3 regions of the Limnohabitans sp. 103DPR2 genome follow, and region 2 is predicted to be linked to each of the others. Evidence: predicted binding sites of a transcription regulator. Region 2 holds the regulator's gene; each other region holds the start of a gene.
What was found. Region 2 encodes FNR, which switches genes on or off when oxygen is low (the NO sensors DNR and NnrR bind a similar motif). Its sites were predicted from a motif close to TTGATNNNNATCAA; they were not measured.

Region 1 (5,471 bases), 970 kb from region 2:
CCACGGCCAAAAGTTCAAATTTGGCGACGTCGATTTGGTCATGCATCACTATGGCCGCGCCCACACCGACGCCGACTTGTGTGTTGAAGTGGTTCAAGACAAAGTCACCAGCGTGGGCGACATTGCCATGGCCAACCGCATTGCCAACATCGATGACGGCTCTTACCCTGGCACCTTCAAGTATTTCAAAGCGCTCAGCGACAACGCAGGCCAGCAATTATGGCTGCCGGGTCATGGTCAACCTGCTAAAAATTTACTCGAGACCTATGGCCAGTTTTTGGCGGGCATTTGGGAGCCCTGCTTACAGGCCGTCAAAGATGGCAAGTCAGAGGCTGAAGCCAAACAGATGGTTCTCAATGACCCGCGCGTGAAAAAACGTGCCACAGACATGCAGGGCTTTGAGAACAACATTGGCAAGTACACCAGCCTTGCATATTTAGAAGCTGAAAAAGAAGCTTTCTAAACAGAATGGTCACATATCGGCTGCTGACAGATTGAATGAGTCACAACGGATTGCGAATAAGTTAGAAAGTAATCGATGCAACAATTGATCAAAGAGTATTGGCCGTTTGTACTCTTAATTCTGTGGTGGACTTACAAATGGTGGCGCGCCAAACAAGTGAAGTCAGAGCTTCCAGTTCTGAAGAGTGCAGGCGCCACACTTGTCGATGTTCGCTCCGTAGGCGAGTTTGCCAATGCCAATGCAGCGGGCACTGTCAACATCCCTCTGTCTGAATTAAGCAGCCGATTGAACGAAATACCCAAAGACAAGCCAGTGGTGGTGTGCTGTGCCAGCGGCACCCGCAGCGGCATGGCTAAACTTCTGCTGCTCAAAAACGGATACCGCCAAGTTCACAACATAGGCAATTGGAGCAACCTGGCATGACTCAATTTTCTAACCCATTGGCGCGTTGGAATGAACGCTTCTCCACGGACGATTACCTTTTTGGTGAAAAACCCAATCAATACTTGGCTGACAAAACACCCTTGCTTCAAAGAGGCAAGGCCTTGTGCATTGCCGATGGTGAAGGCCGTAACAGCGTTTGGCTTGCATCGCAAGGTTATGACGTTGATGCATTCGACTTCTCACCCATTGCCATTGCAAAAGCTAAGCAATTGGCTGCCAAACATCAGGTAGCGGTCAACTTTCATTGCAGCGACTGGCAAAGTTTTGATTGGCAAGCCAACCAGTACGACACCATTGCAGGTATCTTTTTTCAATTTGCCGATCCAGAAGCACGTACAGAAATATTTACAAAATTAAACTCTGCACTTAAGCCTGGCGGCACTCTGATCATTCAAGGATATGGCAAAGACCAGATGCAATACAAAACAGGTGGGCCTGGCATTCTCGAAAACCTGTACGACGAAGACTTGCTGCTGAGCGCTTTCAAAGGCTACAAGGTCCTGGACATCAAAACCTATCTGGAAGAAGTCGATGAAGGTCCGGGGCACAGTGGTATGTCGGCACTGGTGGGCTACATCGGGCAAAAACCTAACCCATAGGTTTAAGCAGAAAAGGTTTCCCAAGCTTTGAGCGCTTCTGCAGCGTACATCAATGCAGGGCCACCGCCCATGTAGACGCACACGGCCAGCATCTCTTCAAGCTCTTGGCGTGTACAACCCAACTTCAATAGTGCTTTCACATGAAAGCCGATGCAGCCAGAGCAATGCTGCGTGATACCAATGGCCAAAGCAATCAATTCCTTGTGCTTGGTACTGACTTCACCTTCCGCCATGGCGCTGCGTGCCAATTGCCCAAAACCTTGCATGACATCGGGCTGAGATTGACGAAAAGGTGTGAGGCTTGCATTGATGTTTTGAATCAGCTCAGCATGCTCAAAGGTACTCATGAGATCAGTCTTTCTATCAAGTCTTAGTCAAAGGATGGGGCAACTGGTTTTTCAACATGAAAGCCTGCTGCTTGCCATGCATCAAAACCACCTGCGATAGAACTCACATGTGAATAGCCCATTTCTTTCAATGACTGAGCACACAGTGCAGCCCTGCCACTGGTTTTGCAATACAGAGTGATTTTGAGATCGCGCGATTGATATTGCGGATTGGCTGCAAGCTTGAACTCCAACATGCCGCGTGACATGTGAATAGCACCAGGTAGATGACCAGACTGAAACTCCTCAGCCTCACGAACGTCAATTAACACGTCATTTTGAGCAATCACAGCAGGCGCTTTGTCAATTGGAATTTCAAGAACCGTTTGTTTTGCGGCCAATACCAAGTCGTGAGGTGTTTTCATTTTTCACTTCGCTTTAATCAATTCAAGTGCTTTCAAATATACCCCCTTAGGTATTTGCGTGTCCAGCATTTTTGCGAATTAAATGTCTACAAAACTTAACGCAGATCAAAGAGGACTGATGACCGTCCTAGCAAGATGGACACATTGACATTGCTATTTCAAAACACTCTGAAGGAGAAAAAAATGAAATTGTTACACGACTTGTTTTTCACAGACTACGGCCTGATGAGCTTCATCGGCATCGTGTTTATGATGGGCATGGCGGTATTTTTTCTAAGGCTGTTTTTGTCAGGAACACCCCCCAAATCCTGATCACTTTTGCAATCAGGCAGTTTGAAGTGCTTGTTCGTTTTGGATGCGATACAGCCGTCCCGATTTGTCCAATGGTTCTATCACTTGCTCGCGAACAAGACCACTCACTTCACGGCTGACGGTTTCTAATTTGAGGTCCATCATGGCGCCCATGTCTTCACGAGAGAACATGCTGCTTTGGTTTGGCAAATCATCATGGCGCATTTTCAGAATGAATTTTGAAACCCTTTGGCGCGCAGTTCCAAAGTTCAAATCGGCCAACCAATCGTCTGCCCCTTTTAACGCTTGCTGCCATTTCTGCATCAATCGGTTGTGAAGTCTGGGTGACTGCGTGCTAAGTTTGTGCATCACGCCCAACGGAATTCGACAGACTTTGACATCATTGAGTGCCACGGCCTCTGAATCGTATTGCCCCGTGGCCAATGCCTCAATGCCCACCACATCACCCGCACGCAACACGCGAATGATGCGCTCTCTGCCATCGGCTGTGGAGCGAACCAACTTGACCATGCCTTGGCGCAGCGTGAACACGCCCAAGGCTTTGTCGCCTTCTGAATAAAGCAGCCCTCCAACCGGATAGGCCATGTCATCAATGGGCGCGTGAATGAGCCCAAAATCATCCTCATTCAAATCGGCAAACAAAACCAGATCGCGAATGCCGCATGAACGGCAATCGGAAGTACCTTTCCAAGCTGATTCAACATGAATGGGGATCATTTGATTTTCTCAATTCACAAGTCATGAATATAACCCTCGCAAAGCCCTGGCGCACAGCACAAAGCCACTCAAGCACAAGAAGCCATAAATAAAGGGTCGAAGCACAGCCGCAGAAATTCGCTTAGAAACCCAATGTCCAAGTCCAACACCCAACAATGCAAACGGCATCAAACTTGCCAACACTGTCCAGAGCGATACCTCCGCCAAGCCGCCTGTTGCGCCTACCATGCCAAGCGCGATGGAGGACAAACCAATGATGGTCATGGGCATGGTCGCGCGGATTAGAAACGGATCGGCCACGCGCTGCGACAACCACGACATGACCACAGGCCCTGCCGTTCCAAACATGGTTTCCACCAAACCCATGGCAAATCCTGCAAAGTGCAAGCCAGATGAACTCACGCGAACAGCTGTTGCCGCGCCGCTCAAGCCTTTCCAACCGATAAAGATGACATAGCCGCCCAAGATCAACAAAAGCCACTCACCCTGAGTCCAGCGAATTAACCCAATGCCCGCCAAGGCACCGACCACCACCGAAGGCAGCAAAGGCGGCAACTCACGCCACATCACCTGCTTGAAATTCAGACCCGTGTGCAAAACCGCTGCAGGCACATCGATCAACAATACCAAGGGCACCACAAATGCCAGCGGCCAATGCCATGCCAACAAAGGCACAATGATCAATGCTGAACCGAAGCCAGCCGTGCCCAGAACAAAATAGCCTGCAAAAATCACGGCCACGGAATAGAGGCTGATGTCCATGACTTTAGCTTTAAGAAAATTTGCGTTGACGCTCAAGCATGCGCAATTGCGTGCAACACCGCATGCGCAATCACGCAAGACGCATCGACGGTCATGCTTTTGGAAGCGATGGCCTGAACCACTTGCTGCGGTGCCAGTAAATTGAACTCCGCCACTTCACCATCTTGGTTAACCGGCTGAACATCGGCAGGCACCACCAAGTTGTAGACCCACAATGTTTCGTGATGCCAACCCCTGGCCACCGAGCGGCAGGTGGTCACCTGGCCATTGGCAACAGCCGTCGAGGCTAGCGCCTCCGACAAACCAGCCTCTTCTGCCATTTCTCGAACACAGCACAGCTGCAAGGACTCGCCCACGGGCAAACCGCCTGCCGCAATGTTGTCAAGCATGCCGGGATCCGTTGGTTTGGTGAGAGAGCGCCGACCACACCACACAAAACCGTCTTCGGTGAATCCATTGACATGCACCGCATGGCTGCGCAAACCAAAGAACCGATAGGCTGCGCGCTCCATTTCGAATGCAGCTTGGTGTGCATTTGTTGGCTCGATACATTGGCCATTGAACATGATTTCTGAATCGGGCCAGAAACTGAATTTTTCATTGCGCCAGCCGGTAACATGTCCGAGGTCACGCAACTCAATCGCCAAACTTTGCAAAGCTGCGCTTCGAGTAGCATGCGTATGCTCTGGCGTATCCCACACCAAGCCATGCGGCACACTTGTCCAGTCTTTGCGAATGGACAGAATCACTTTGGCATGGGCCGGTGTGAGATAACCCGCAGGAGAATGTGCGCTGCCCAAATACCAAGGCATGGCATCCTCTGGCAAGGGCTGTTTGGCCTGCTGCAGACATTGCTGCAGCACCTGCCGATCAGCATCTCCCAAAGCTTGCAGAAATTTTTGAATGCAGCTTTTCATCAGTGCGCTTGATCCCAATTCAGGCCCACACCCACTTCAGCGAGCAATGGCACCTTGAGAACGGCTACATCCGCCATCCATTTCGGCACGGCCACTTTGAGCCATTCCACCTCGTCCTCTGGCACTTCAAACACCAATTCATCGTGCACTTGCATGATCACTTTGGTTTTGCGTTGCTCACGGTCTATGCCCTCTTGTACAGCGATCATCGATAGCTTGATCAAGTCAGCGGCCGTGCCTTGCATGGGCGCATTGATGGCTGCGCGCTCGGCACCCGCACGCCTTGGACCGTTGGGCGAATTGATTTCAGGCAAATACAAGCGACGGCCAAACACCGTTTCAACGTAGCCTTGGGATTTGGCCTGCTCGCGCGTCTCGTCCATGTAGCGCTTTACGCCTGCAAAGCGCTGGAAGTAACGTTCGATGTAATTTTTGGCAGCCCCATTGTCGATGCCCAGCGCCTTGGCCAAGCCAAATGCACTCATGCCGTAAATCAATCCGAAGTT
Region 2 (5,471 bases):
TGGGGCCTCTCCAATCAGCCTGCTGCTAAATAATATTGAGGGTTGTTTTGGAATCCGCAGACCAGACGACGCGTAAAGTCATTCCCATCGTGCCCGCGCCAGTCGGCGCGGAAGATACCTCGGAAGAGGGCGCATGGGGAGAGCTTTACGCAGCCCATCAAAAAATTTACCCCCGAAGTGTCCAGGGCATTTTTGCCAAATGGCGCTGGGGGTTCGTTTTTTTAACGCAAATTATTTTTTACTGCTTGCCCTGGCTAGAGTGGGGGCAGCGCCAAGCGGTGCTCTTTGATTTGGGTGTCAGGCGCTTTTATATTTTTGGCATCGTTCTCTATCCACAAGACTTCATTTATTTGACAGGCTTGTTGGTCATCTCCGCATTTTCTTTGTTCTTATTCACCGCCATCGCGGGGCGTTTGTGGTGTGGCTATGCATGCCCTCAAACCGTCTACAGCGAAATTTTCATGTGGATAGAGCGCAAAGTGGAGGGCGATCGCACAGCGCGCATGCGCCTTGACTCTCAAGACATGTCTTTGGAGAAACTGGTCAAGAAATGGTACAAACATTTCCTTTGGATTGGTTTGTCCATTTGGACTGGCTTTACCTTTGTTGGTTACTTCACACCAATCCGTGAACTGGGCATGGAATTCTTTTTGGGCAACATGTCGTCCTGGGAAGTGTTTTGGGTCTTCTTCTACGGCTTTGCCACCTACGGCAATGCCGGCTTCATGCGCGAACAAGTTTGCAAGTACATGTGCCCCTATGCGCGCTTTCAAAGCGCCATGTTTGACAAAGACACCCTGATTGTCACGTACGACGCAGAGCGCGGTGAACCGCGGGGCGCACGTTCCAAAAAAGCAGATTTGGCCACCCTGAGTTTAGGTGCATGCGTTGATTGCACTTTGTGTGTGCAAGTTTGCCCCACAGGCATCGACATTCGCAATGGCTTGCAATACGAATGCATTGGCTGTGGCGCATGTGCCGATGTCTGTGACACCGTGATGGACAAGGTGGGATATCCACGGGGCTTGGTGAAATATTCCACCCAACATGCGATGCAAAACAAGTGGACTGCGTCGCAAACCTTGAAGCACATCTTCAGGCCTCGGGTGCTCATTTATACAGGTATTTTGTTGTTGGTCGTGGCCTTGTTGTTTGGCAGTTTGCTGACGCGAAAGTCCTTCAAAGTGGATGTGGTTCGCGACAGGGCAACATTGGCGCGGATCGTCAGCGGCGGCAACATTGAAAATGTGTACCGTTTGCAGATCATGAATGCCGCTGAAAAACGCCAACATTTCAAAGTGACGGCAGAGGGTATGTATGAACTGAAAGTGCTCACAGACTCCGAAGATTTGACGGTGGAGTCCACCCAATCACGTTGGGTTTCAGTTCGACTTCAAGTTCCTTATGATTCTGCCGTGCCTGGTTCATACCCTGTGCGATTTACCATTGAAGCTTCGGATGACAACGAAACAGGCCATACGCTGCTTGAAGAGAAGTCTGTCTTTTTAATTCCGCGATAAGCTTCATCCGACACACACATCAAGAAACGAGCGCTTCATGAATACAAACACTTTGACGCATTCAAAAGTGAGCCAAGCCAAGCCTTGGTGGTCGTTTGGCATGGTCTGGATGATCATTGCTGGCCCAGTTGTGGTGGTGGTGGCGGCTTTTGCGACGCTTTACTTGGCGATCACCATTCCCGACCCGGTCCTGCCAACTGAGGCACTGAACCCACGCAATGCCATTGAAAATCAAGAAAAATTAGACGCTGCCATGGCCCCTGCGCTGCAAGCTCGAAACCACGCAGCAACGGGCGTCGTTCCAGCCTCGAAAAAATAACAAAACTGGAGACAAACATGCTGGCTCAAAGACTGATGTGGATTGTGTGGCCCGCCTTTTTGGTGGCAGGCTTGCTAGAGTTGGTGGTGTTTGGCATGTTTGACCCCGAGGACATGCATTGGTTCGGTCAGCAAATGACCCTGTCAAGGCAAGGCGTGTACACCGTGTCATTTTTTGTGTTTTGGGCATTGGCCATGGTGTCGAGTAGCCTCACCACGCTGTTGTCCATGTCACCCTTCGAGGTCAATCGATGTCCTGTGCCGGTGGACAAACGCCCCCCCAATTGCACGCAAGGTGCAGAGGGCGACAAGGGTTGCTGCTAAGTCTTTGAGCTGTGCCTCAATGGCATTGAGGCTGCGTATTCACCATGCGCTGTAGCGCCTCGGTGTCCAAAATTTTCACGTGGCGTTGTTTCACTTCGACAATGCCATCCTCGACAAATTTGGAGAAAGTGCGGCTGACTGTTTCAAGTTTGAGACCCAAGTAACTGCCAATTTCTTCTCGTGTCATGCGCAGAACCAATTCTGACTGTGAAAAACCGCGTGAGTGCAAGCGCTGCACCAAGTTCAACAAAAAGGCCGCCAAACGTTCCTCAGCACGCATGCTGCCCAACAACAGCATGACGCCATGTTCGCGCACGATTTCTCGGCTCATGATTTTGTGGACATGGTGTTGCAAGGCGGTTACCTCGCGGGAAATTTCTTCAATGCGATCAAAGGGCATGACGCAAACTTCGGCATCTTCTAAGGCCACTGCATCGCAGCTGTGACGGTCGTTCACGATGCCATCCAGGCCAATGATTTCGCCGGCCATCTGAAAGCCTGTTACCTGGTCGCGGCCATCTTCAGAAGCCAAGCAGGTTTTGAAAAACCCGGTGCGAATGGCATAGAGCGAAGTGAACTTTTCGCCGTTGCTGAAGAGGGTGCTGCCGCGTTTGATTTTGCGGCGAGTGGCCACGACTTCATCCAAGCGTTCCAGGTCATGGTCAGACAGACCCATGGGCATGCAGAGTTCGCGCAAGTTGCAGTTGGAACATGCGACTTTGATCATTTCGGGTTTCATGGCGTTCTCAATTCAAAAAATTGACATTGCGACAAGTCAAGTCATTAGCTTATACCTACTTGACGCAATTGACGCATCTCAAGCTTTCATGAATCTTTTTTTCAGGCCCTGAATGGCAAAAATTTGATTTAAGTCAAGTTTAAATGGTGTCACAAAAGGCACATTAACTAAAACCTACAAATATGCCAGTCTTGGGAATTGCCGCATGTCCTTTTTGACACCAGAATTACTGACGCGCTTTGACGTGCCGGGCCCGCGCTATACCTCTTACCCGACAGCCGACCGTTTTGTCGAGGCTTTTTCTCAAGAAGATTTGATCCAAGCCCTTGCGCTTCGAAACCAGGGTGTGGGACAAAAAAACAGACCCCTGTCGATCTATGTTCACATTCCGTTTTGTGAATCGCTTTGCTATTACTGCGCATGCAACAAGATCATCACCAAGCATCACGAAAAAGCTGAACCTTATTTGCGCTATTTGGCCAAAGAAGTAGAGATGTACACCTCGGCCATGGGCCTTGGCCAGTCGGTCAGTCAGTTGCACCTAGGGGGCGGCACGCCCACATTTTTGAGCAATGAAGAGTTGCGTGAATTGATGGCTGTGCTCAAGCGCAGTTTCACATTCGTGGCGGGCGGAGAATATTCCGTCGAAGTGGACCCGCGCACTGTCAGCGATGAGCGCTTGGCTTTGTTGTTTGAATTGGGCTTCAACCGCTTGAGCTTTGGCGTTCAAGACTTTGACCCTGAGGTGCAAAAAGCAGTTCACCGAATTCAACCGGCTGAACAAGTTTTTGCATTGGTGGCCGCTGCACGCAAAATTGGTTTTGAATCGGTCAATGTTGATTTGATTTATGGCTTGCCCAAGCAAACACCTGAATCATTTGATCGAACGTTGCAGCAAGTGAACGAGCTGCGGCCAGACCGCATTGCGCTCTATGCCTATGCGCATTTGCCAGAACGTTTTAAACCACAGCGTCGCATCCTGGCGGCAGAGTTGCCTGTGGCTTCAAGCAAGATTGCCATGCTGTCAAGGTCTATGGATGCGTTGATGAATGCGGGCTATGTGTATGTCGGCATGGACCACTTTGCGTTGCCTGAAGATGCGTTGGCAGTGGCCAAACGGCAAGGCCGCTTGCATCGTAACTTTCAGGGTTACAGCACACAACCCGATTGCGACTTGATCGGCTTGGGCGTGTCGGCCATTGGCCGCATGGGGGGCACCTACAGCCAAAACGCCAAGACCATGGAAGAGTATGTGGACATGCTCGACACCGGCCAGTTGCCCATCGTGAAGGGCTTGGCCTTGTCACGCGATGACCTGATTCGCCGTGCCTGGATCATGGCCATCATGTGCCAGGGCCATGTTCAGTACGATGCCTTCAACGAAGCTTGGCTGATCGATGCCAAAAAATACTTTGCCAGTGAATTGAGCCAACTTGAAATCTTGCAGACGCAAGGTTTGGTAGAGTTGTCGGATGGCGGATTGCAAGTCACACCCATGGGCTGGTTTTTTGTTCGGGGTGTGGCCATGGTCTTTGACAAGTATTTGCAAGCTGACCGCAACCGAACTCGCTTTTCTAAAATCATCTAACGCTGCATGCAGAATTCCTTAGCCCTCACGGCTTTGATCATGGGATTGGCCGGTGGGCCACATTGCGTCGCCATGTGCGGCGCTGCCTGTGCAGGCATGGGGCAGGTGGCAGGCGCAAATCAAAACAGGGCGCTGTTGTCCTTCCAAATAGGACGCTGGCTGGGCTACAGCCTGATGGGCGGCTTGGCGGCCCTCAGTGTCCAAGCCTTGGGCTGGCTGACTGTTGAGTCAGCGGCCTTGAGGCCCGTCTGGAGCATGTTGCATGTGGCGGCCGTCGTCTTGGGCCTCTTGTTGATTTGGCAGGCCAAACAACCCGTTTGGCTCGATCAAAGTGCGCAGCAACTCTGGGCCAAAATTCGGCGCTTGAATGCCCATTGGGGAAAAATTGCACCTTTGGCCGTTGGTGTTTTGTGGGCCCTGATGCCCTGCGGCCTGCTTTATTCAGCCCTCATGGTGGCGGCCCTCACGGGCAATGTGCTTGACGGTGCACTCACCATGGCTTGTTTTGCGCTGGGCAGTGGCGTGAGCTTGGGATTGGCGCCCTGGTTGCTCTTGAAGCTGAAAACCCTTGGGGACGGTGCTTGGGGCATTCGCCTGGCGGGTCTGGCACTGGCCTGCACATCGGGCTGGGCCTTGTGGATGGGCTTGGCGCACAACCAAGCCCCTTGGTGCGTGACCTGACGGTGATTTAGGCCGTAAAACCTTTGTACAGCATGTAAGCGGCCAGCAAATACAGCACGAATGCAAATGTGCGCTTCAATTGTTTAACAGGAAGTTTGTGCGCCGCACTTGCACCCATGGGGGCCATGAACACGCTGCAGCTGGCAATGACCACCAAACCTGGCAGCCACAAATAACCAAAACTGTGCTCAGGCAAATTGGGAACGTCTTGTCCTGCAACCACATAGCCAATGACATTGGCCAAAGCAATGGGGAAGCCCAATGCTGAGCTGGTGGCCACGGCATTGTGAATGGCCACGTT
Region 3 (5,471 bases), 1.0 Mb from region 2:
AGGTTTGCGCAAGCTTGCCCGACTAAAATTCTGTTTGTTGTGAAAAGTCTCTGAGGGATCAGAAGACGACTCATTCATTTTTGTTATTCAAGAGAATTTCCATGAACGTCATTCGTTTTTCTGATTTGTGTCAACAAGGCAAAGTCAAAGGCCAACGTGTTTTCATCCGTGCCGATTTGAACGTGCCGCAAAACGATGCGGGCGACATCACCGAAGACACGCGCATCCGTGCCTCTGTGCCTTGCATTCAAATGGCACTCGATGCTGGCGCTGCCGTCATGGTCACCAGTCATTTGGGTCGTCCCACCGAAGGCGAATTCAAGGCCGAAGATTCTTTGGCGCCCGTTGCCAAACGCTTGGCTGAATTGCTGGACCGTGATGTGGTGCTCAAAGCCAATTGGGTGGACGGTGTGGACGTGGCGGCAGGCCAAGTGGTGCTGCTCGAAAACTGCCGCGTGAACAAAGGCGAGAAAAAGAACAACTCCGAATTGGCCCAAAAAATGGCCGCACTTTGCGACATTTTTGTGAACGATGCGTTTGGCACGGCGCACCGCGCAGAAGGCACCACCTACGGCATTGCCGAATACGCCAAAGTGGCGTGCGCAGGCCCTTTGTTGGCAGCCGAAATTGACGCCATTACCAAAGCCTTGGCCCATCCTGCACGTCCCTTGGCCGCCATTGTGGCGGGCAGCAAAGTGTCGACCAAGCTCACCATTTTGAAGAGCTTGGCCGACAAGGTGGACCAACTGATTGTGGGCGGCGGCATTGCCAACACCTTCATGCTGGCCGCTGGTTTGAAAATTGGCAAGAGCTTGGCTGAACCCGATTTGTTGGCAGAAGCCAAAGCCGTGATCGACATCATGAAAGCGCGCGGCGCCGAAGTGCCGATCCCCACCGATGTTGTCACCGCCAAAACTTTTTCAGCGGATGCCGTTGCCACCGTGAAGAAAGCCACGGAGGTGGCCGATGACGATTTGATTTTGGACATTGGCCCGGAGACGGCGGCCAAATTGGCCACGCAACTCAAAGCGGCGGGCACCATTGTGTGGAATGGCCCCGTTGGCGTGTTTGAGTTTGACGCGTTTGCAAACGGCACACGCGTCATTGCACAGGCCATTGCCGAATCGAAAGCTTTCAGCATTGCGGGCGGTGGTGACACCTTGGCTGCCATTGCCAAGTACGGCATTGAGAAACAAGTGGGCTACATCTCCACCGGTGGCGGCGCTTTCTTGGAAATGCTGGAAGGCAAGACTTTACCGGCGTTGGAAATTTTGACGAAGCGCGCGCAGTAAACACCGCTTGCCCAAGCCCGCGCAATGCGGTCGGCACCACAAAAAAGGCCGCTGATGTCAGCGGCCTTTTTGCTTGCGCGGTTGGAGCAGATGCTCGGACAGCTTTAAGTTTTGGCGGGCAAATTGCCGCGAACAGGGCTCGTCATCTGTCCTTGAAAGTCAGTCCAGCATTCACGTGTGAAGTCGTAAAGCTTGCAGGCCTTGGCTGTTTTGAAATACCAGCTCCAAGAGAAGGGCTGAACAATGATGCGACCTGGCAGCATTTCTTCCAGCTTAGCTTGCGCTTGCTTCAAGCGGTAAAGCGGAATGCTCATGTCCACGTGGTGCGCGGTGTGCTCCATGATGTGGTGAACCATGTTACCAATCTTCATGGGGAAGGTGAGGTGCACGGTGGTGGACACAAAGGGTTGTGCTTTGGTCCAAGCCGACTTTTCGTTGTGCCAAGACACACGCACATGGGTGTGGTGAACATAGACCACAAAACCAATCATGGTGTTCCAGAACAAGAAAGGCACCAACACGCCCATCAGCAAGGTGAGCCAGACGGACTGGCCTGTGGCGCCTGCTGCATAGGCCATCACACCGACCCACAAGACACCAAACACGGTGACCAACAAGCTGTCCTTGAAGAAGATAGGACGACGTGTAGGCATGTGCGTTTTGTTAGGGAAGAATTCACGCTTCCACCAAATTTCAATCAGGTAGTACAGACCGGGCGCCCAACCACTGCGATAAAGGTATTGCAGCAAACGATCTATGGGGCCGAGTGCTGCAAACTCTTCGGCTGTGAGCGGCGTCCAGACAAAGTCAACGCCCTTCAAGTTGGTGTAACCGTGGTGCACCACGTTGTGGCCGGTGTCCCACAAGCTGTAAGGCGTGAGCGAGTACAAGAATGCGTAACGGCCAATCCATTTGTTCAACTCGCGGTGGGGCGTGAGGCTTTGGTGGCAAGCGTCATGGCCCAAGATGAACAAGCGACCAATGACAAAACCAGCGGCCAATCCGCACAGCAACTTGAGCCAGACAGATTCAAGCGCAACGGTGCCTGCGATGAGCCCAACAAACAGAGCCGTGTCAATCAACAACAGGACGAACGCGCGCAAGGTAGAGCGCTCAGACAAAGGCAACAGCCATTGGCGGATGACTTTGCGGTGCGGCATTTCTTGATCCAGAGGGATCGGGGCGTTTTCAGGTGAGGTTTGTGTAGTCATAAACAGGGCGCAGCAGCAGAGCTGGTTGGCCATCAAATCGAATACCCCGAGTCTAAACCGAGAGACTTTTCCTGTGACTGACATGGGTCAATGAGTCACTGAACGTCGGGCCCAAGCCACACCCAGGCTCAGGCGCCAAATAATGTGAGGAAATCTCTAGCAAGAATGTGCGCATTAGGCGCTTTTCGCTATGTACTCTGTGAGCAAGTCTGCGAAAAATTCTCGATTCACCTATGATCAGCCCTCCATTTGATTTCCCTAATTTGAGGCGATAAGCCCTTTTTTGACATGACTGCACGCAATACGACCGTCGTTGCCGACGCCAACGCCCCCGCCATTACCCAACTGCTGGCCGAATTTGTGGCCAACCACCCTTCCAAGGGCTGGTCGGATGCTGTTGAAGCCCAAGCCCACCGCACCTTTGCCAACTGGGCGGGCTGTACTGTGGGTCCAAGCACCCATGAAACCATTGAAGCCGCCTTGGGCGCCGTGAAAGAGTTGGCCCCTTCTGCGCAAGCCTCCGTCTTGGGCCGCAGCGATCGCGTTGACATGGCCAATGCCGCTTTGCTCAATGGCATCAGCTCGCACACGTTTGACTTTGATGACACGCACCTGAAAACCATCATTCACCCCGCTGGTCCTGTGGCTTCTGCCATCTTGGCTTTGGGTGAGCATTTGGGCTCTACCGGCCGTCAATTGATCGACGCCTTGGTGATTGGTGTGGAAGTGTCTTGCCGAGTGGGCAATGCGGTGTACCCCAACCACTACGACCGCGGTTGGCACATCACGGGTTCGACCGGCATGTTGGGCAGTGCGGCTGCCTGCTCTCGTTTGCTCGGCCTGAATGCCAAACAAACGCAAATGGCTTTGGGCATTGCCGCGTCACAACCTGTGGGCCTGCGTGAACAGTTTGGCACCATGACCAAGCCTTTCCACCCCGGTGGTGCAGCCAAAGTGGGCCTGATGTCTGCTTTGATGGCCAAGCACGGTTACACCGCATCACCCCGCGCTTTGGAAGCACCGCGCGGTTTGATGCAAGTGTTCTCTGACAAAACCGATTGGAAAGAAGTCACGGAGAACCTGGGCAAGTCTTGGGAAATTGAACTCAACACGTACAAGCCATTTGCTTGCGGCATCGTGATTCACCCCGCCATCGACGCGTGCGTGCAATTGCGTGAGAAGCACAACTTGAAGCCCGAACAAGTGGCCAAAGTGACTTTGAAGGCGCACCCCTTGGTGCAAGAACTCACGGGAAAGAAAACACCGACCGATGGCTTGTTGGCCAAGTTCAGTGTCTTTCATTCATGCGCCGTGGCATTGATCTACGGCCGCGCCGGCGAACACGAGTACGCCGACGACGTGGTGCGCTCACCGCTGGTGATTGGCGTGCGCGACAAAGTCGAATTGATTGTGGACCGCAGCATCCACGAAGCTTCTGTCGATGTGACCTTGGAAACCACCGACGGCCAAAAGCACCACATCTACATTGAGCGCGCCATTGGCAGTTTGGAAAAGCCCATGAGCAACGAGCAACTCAAGGCCAAGTTTGTCGATCAAAGCACGCCTATTTTGGGCGCCGCCAAAACGGAAGAAGCTTGGAACTTGTGCATGAGCTTGGCTGCGCAAAATGATTTGAAAGCCTTGCTCAAGAGCTTGACCCAGTAAGCTGGCAAAACCCCGATCCCGATGGCACCTGCCTCGGGATTTTTTTTCGTAAAACGGAGACACACATGAAACGCATTGTTGGTTTGAAAGCGGTTTTGGCATTGTCGATGGCATGCTGGAGCCTGTCCCCTGCGATGGCACAAAACGCTGCGGCCGGTGCAGCAGCTGCGCCCTACCCCGTGAGCCGCGTGACCTTGGTCACGCACTCCAGTCCAGGTGGCGGCACCGACGTATTTTTGCGCGACTTGAGCAAACATTTAAGCGGCGTGATGAAAACCAATTTTGCGGTGGAAAACATTCGCGGTGGCAGTGGTGCCAAAGCGTTGGCGCATGTGGCCAAGGCGGCACCTGATGGCGCAACCTTTTATGGCACCACACCGACCTACATTCAAACCACCTTGCTGTCGAAACCCAGTGTGGGTTATGAGGGCTTGGACCCCATGTTGATCGTCTTCATCGATCCAGAAGTGGTGTTCACCCGTGCCGACTCACCTTTTAAATCATTGCAAGATGTGATGGCTTTTGCCAAAGCCAATCCTGGCAAGTCACGTTGGGGCGCAGCCAATCCCGCTTCCTTGGAACGCATTGGCATGGAGAAGTTGGCGCGTGCGGCCAATGTCAAAGTACCCATCGTGAGTCACGAGGGCGGTGGTGACATGATGATCGGCGTGCTCAATGGCACGTACGACATTGGCATTGGTGAAATTCAAGAATTGCAAGGGCAATTGGAAGCCGGCAAAGTGCGTCTGCTGGCAACCTTGTCAGAAAAACGTTTGGCTGGATTGCCACAGTTGCCAACGGCCAAAGAACAAGGTTATGACGTGGTGATTCGCAAATTCCGCGGTATCGCCAGCCCCAAAGGTTTGCCCGACAGTGTGGCCAAAGCTTGGGAAGATGGTGTTCGCAAAGTGTTGGAGTCACCTGCCTACAAAGCCGAGTACACCAAAGACAACTTGACGCCGATGTTGCTGGGCCGCGAAGCCGCGCGCAAGTTCACTGCCGATGTGGCGGCTGAAACTGCGGCCTCGTTCAAAGAAATGGGATTGCTCAAATGAACGATGCCTTGGTTGATCGGATCTCGGGTGGCCTTGGCATGCTGCTGGCGGCCTGTTACATCGCCAATGCGCAATCGATTGAAGACAGTTTGTTGGCCGATGCAGTCGGTGCCTCTGGTGTGCCCACCGGCGTGGGTGTGGTGCTGTTGATTGCTTCACTTTTTCTGTTTGTGAAGTCTTTCAAATCCAAAGCAAGCATGTTGAATGAAGCAGAAGAACCAATTGAAGGTGGCAGCCAACATCCGCAT

Region 1: a site for FNR is predicted at 2,353-2,366, ahead of L103DPR2_RS14210 (DUF3149 domain-containing protein). Genes of this name have one in related genera too.
Region 3: a site for FNR is predicted at 2,581-2,594, ahead of L103DPR2_RS01045 (fatty acid desaturase). Genes of this name have one in related genera too.

Annotation. Positions count from the first base shown of each region.
Region 1 is NZ_CP011834.1:1,198,835-1,204,305, reverse strand. Features, by position in the region: gene L103DPR2_RS05955 (MBL fold metallo-hydrolase) at 1-463, shown strand, start outside; gene L103DPR2_RS05950 (rhodanese-like domain-containing protein) at 539-886, shown strand; gene L103DPR2_RS05945 (class I SAM-dependent methyltransferase) at 883-1,506, shown strand; gene L103DPR2_RS05940 (carboxymuconolactone decarboxylase family protein) at 1,509-1,853, opposite strand; gene L103DPR2_RS05935 (rhodanese-like domain-containing protein) at 1,877-2,257, opposite strand; gene L103DPR2_RS14210 (DUF3149 domain-containing protein) at 2,441-2,569, shown strand; gene L103DPR2_RS05930 (Crp/Fnr family transcriptional regulator) at 2,582-3,286, opposite strand; gene L103DPR2_RS05925 (sulfite exporter TauE/SafE family protein) at 3,308-4,048, opposite strand; gene L103DPR2_RS05920 (NUDIX hydrolase) at 4,081-4,965, opposite strand; gene polA (DNA polymerase I) at 4,965-5,471, opposite strand, start outside.
Region 2 is NZ_CP011834.1:2,172,608-2,178,078, reverse strand. Features, by position in the region: gene ccoP (cytochrome-c oxidase, cbb3-type subunit III) at 1-33, shown strand, start outside; gene ccoG (cytochrome c oxidase accessory protein CcoG) at 48-1,520, shown strand; gene L103DPR2_RS10465 (hypothetical protein) at 1,558-1,839, shown strand; gene L103DPR2_RS10460 (hypothetical protein) at 1,857-2,162, shown strand; gene fnr (fumarate/nitrate reduction transcriptional regulator Fnr) at 2,179-2,901, opposite strand; gene hemN (oxygen-independent coproporphyrinogen III oxidase) at 3,107-4,489, shown strand; gene L103DPR2_RS10445 (sulfite exporter TauE/SafE family protein) at 4,496-5,170, shown strand; gene L103DPR2_RS10440 (sulfite exporter TauE/SafE family protein) at 5,178-5,471, opposite strand, start outside.
Region 3 is NZ_CP011834.1:240,100-245,570, reverse strand. Features, by position in the region: gene L103DPR2_RS01050 (phosphoglycerate kinase) at 102-1,292, shown strand; gene L103DPR2_RS01045 (fatty acid desaturase) at 1,397-2,503, opposite strand; gene L103DPR2_RS01040 (MmgE/PrpD family protein) at 2,792-4,168, shown strand; gene L103DPR2_RS01035 (tripartite tricarboxylate transporter substrate binding protein) at 4,234-5,223, shown strand; gene L103DPR2_RS01030 (tripartite tricarboxylate transporter TctB family protein) at 5,220-5,471, shown strand, end outside.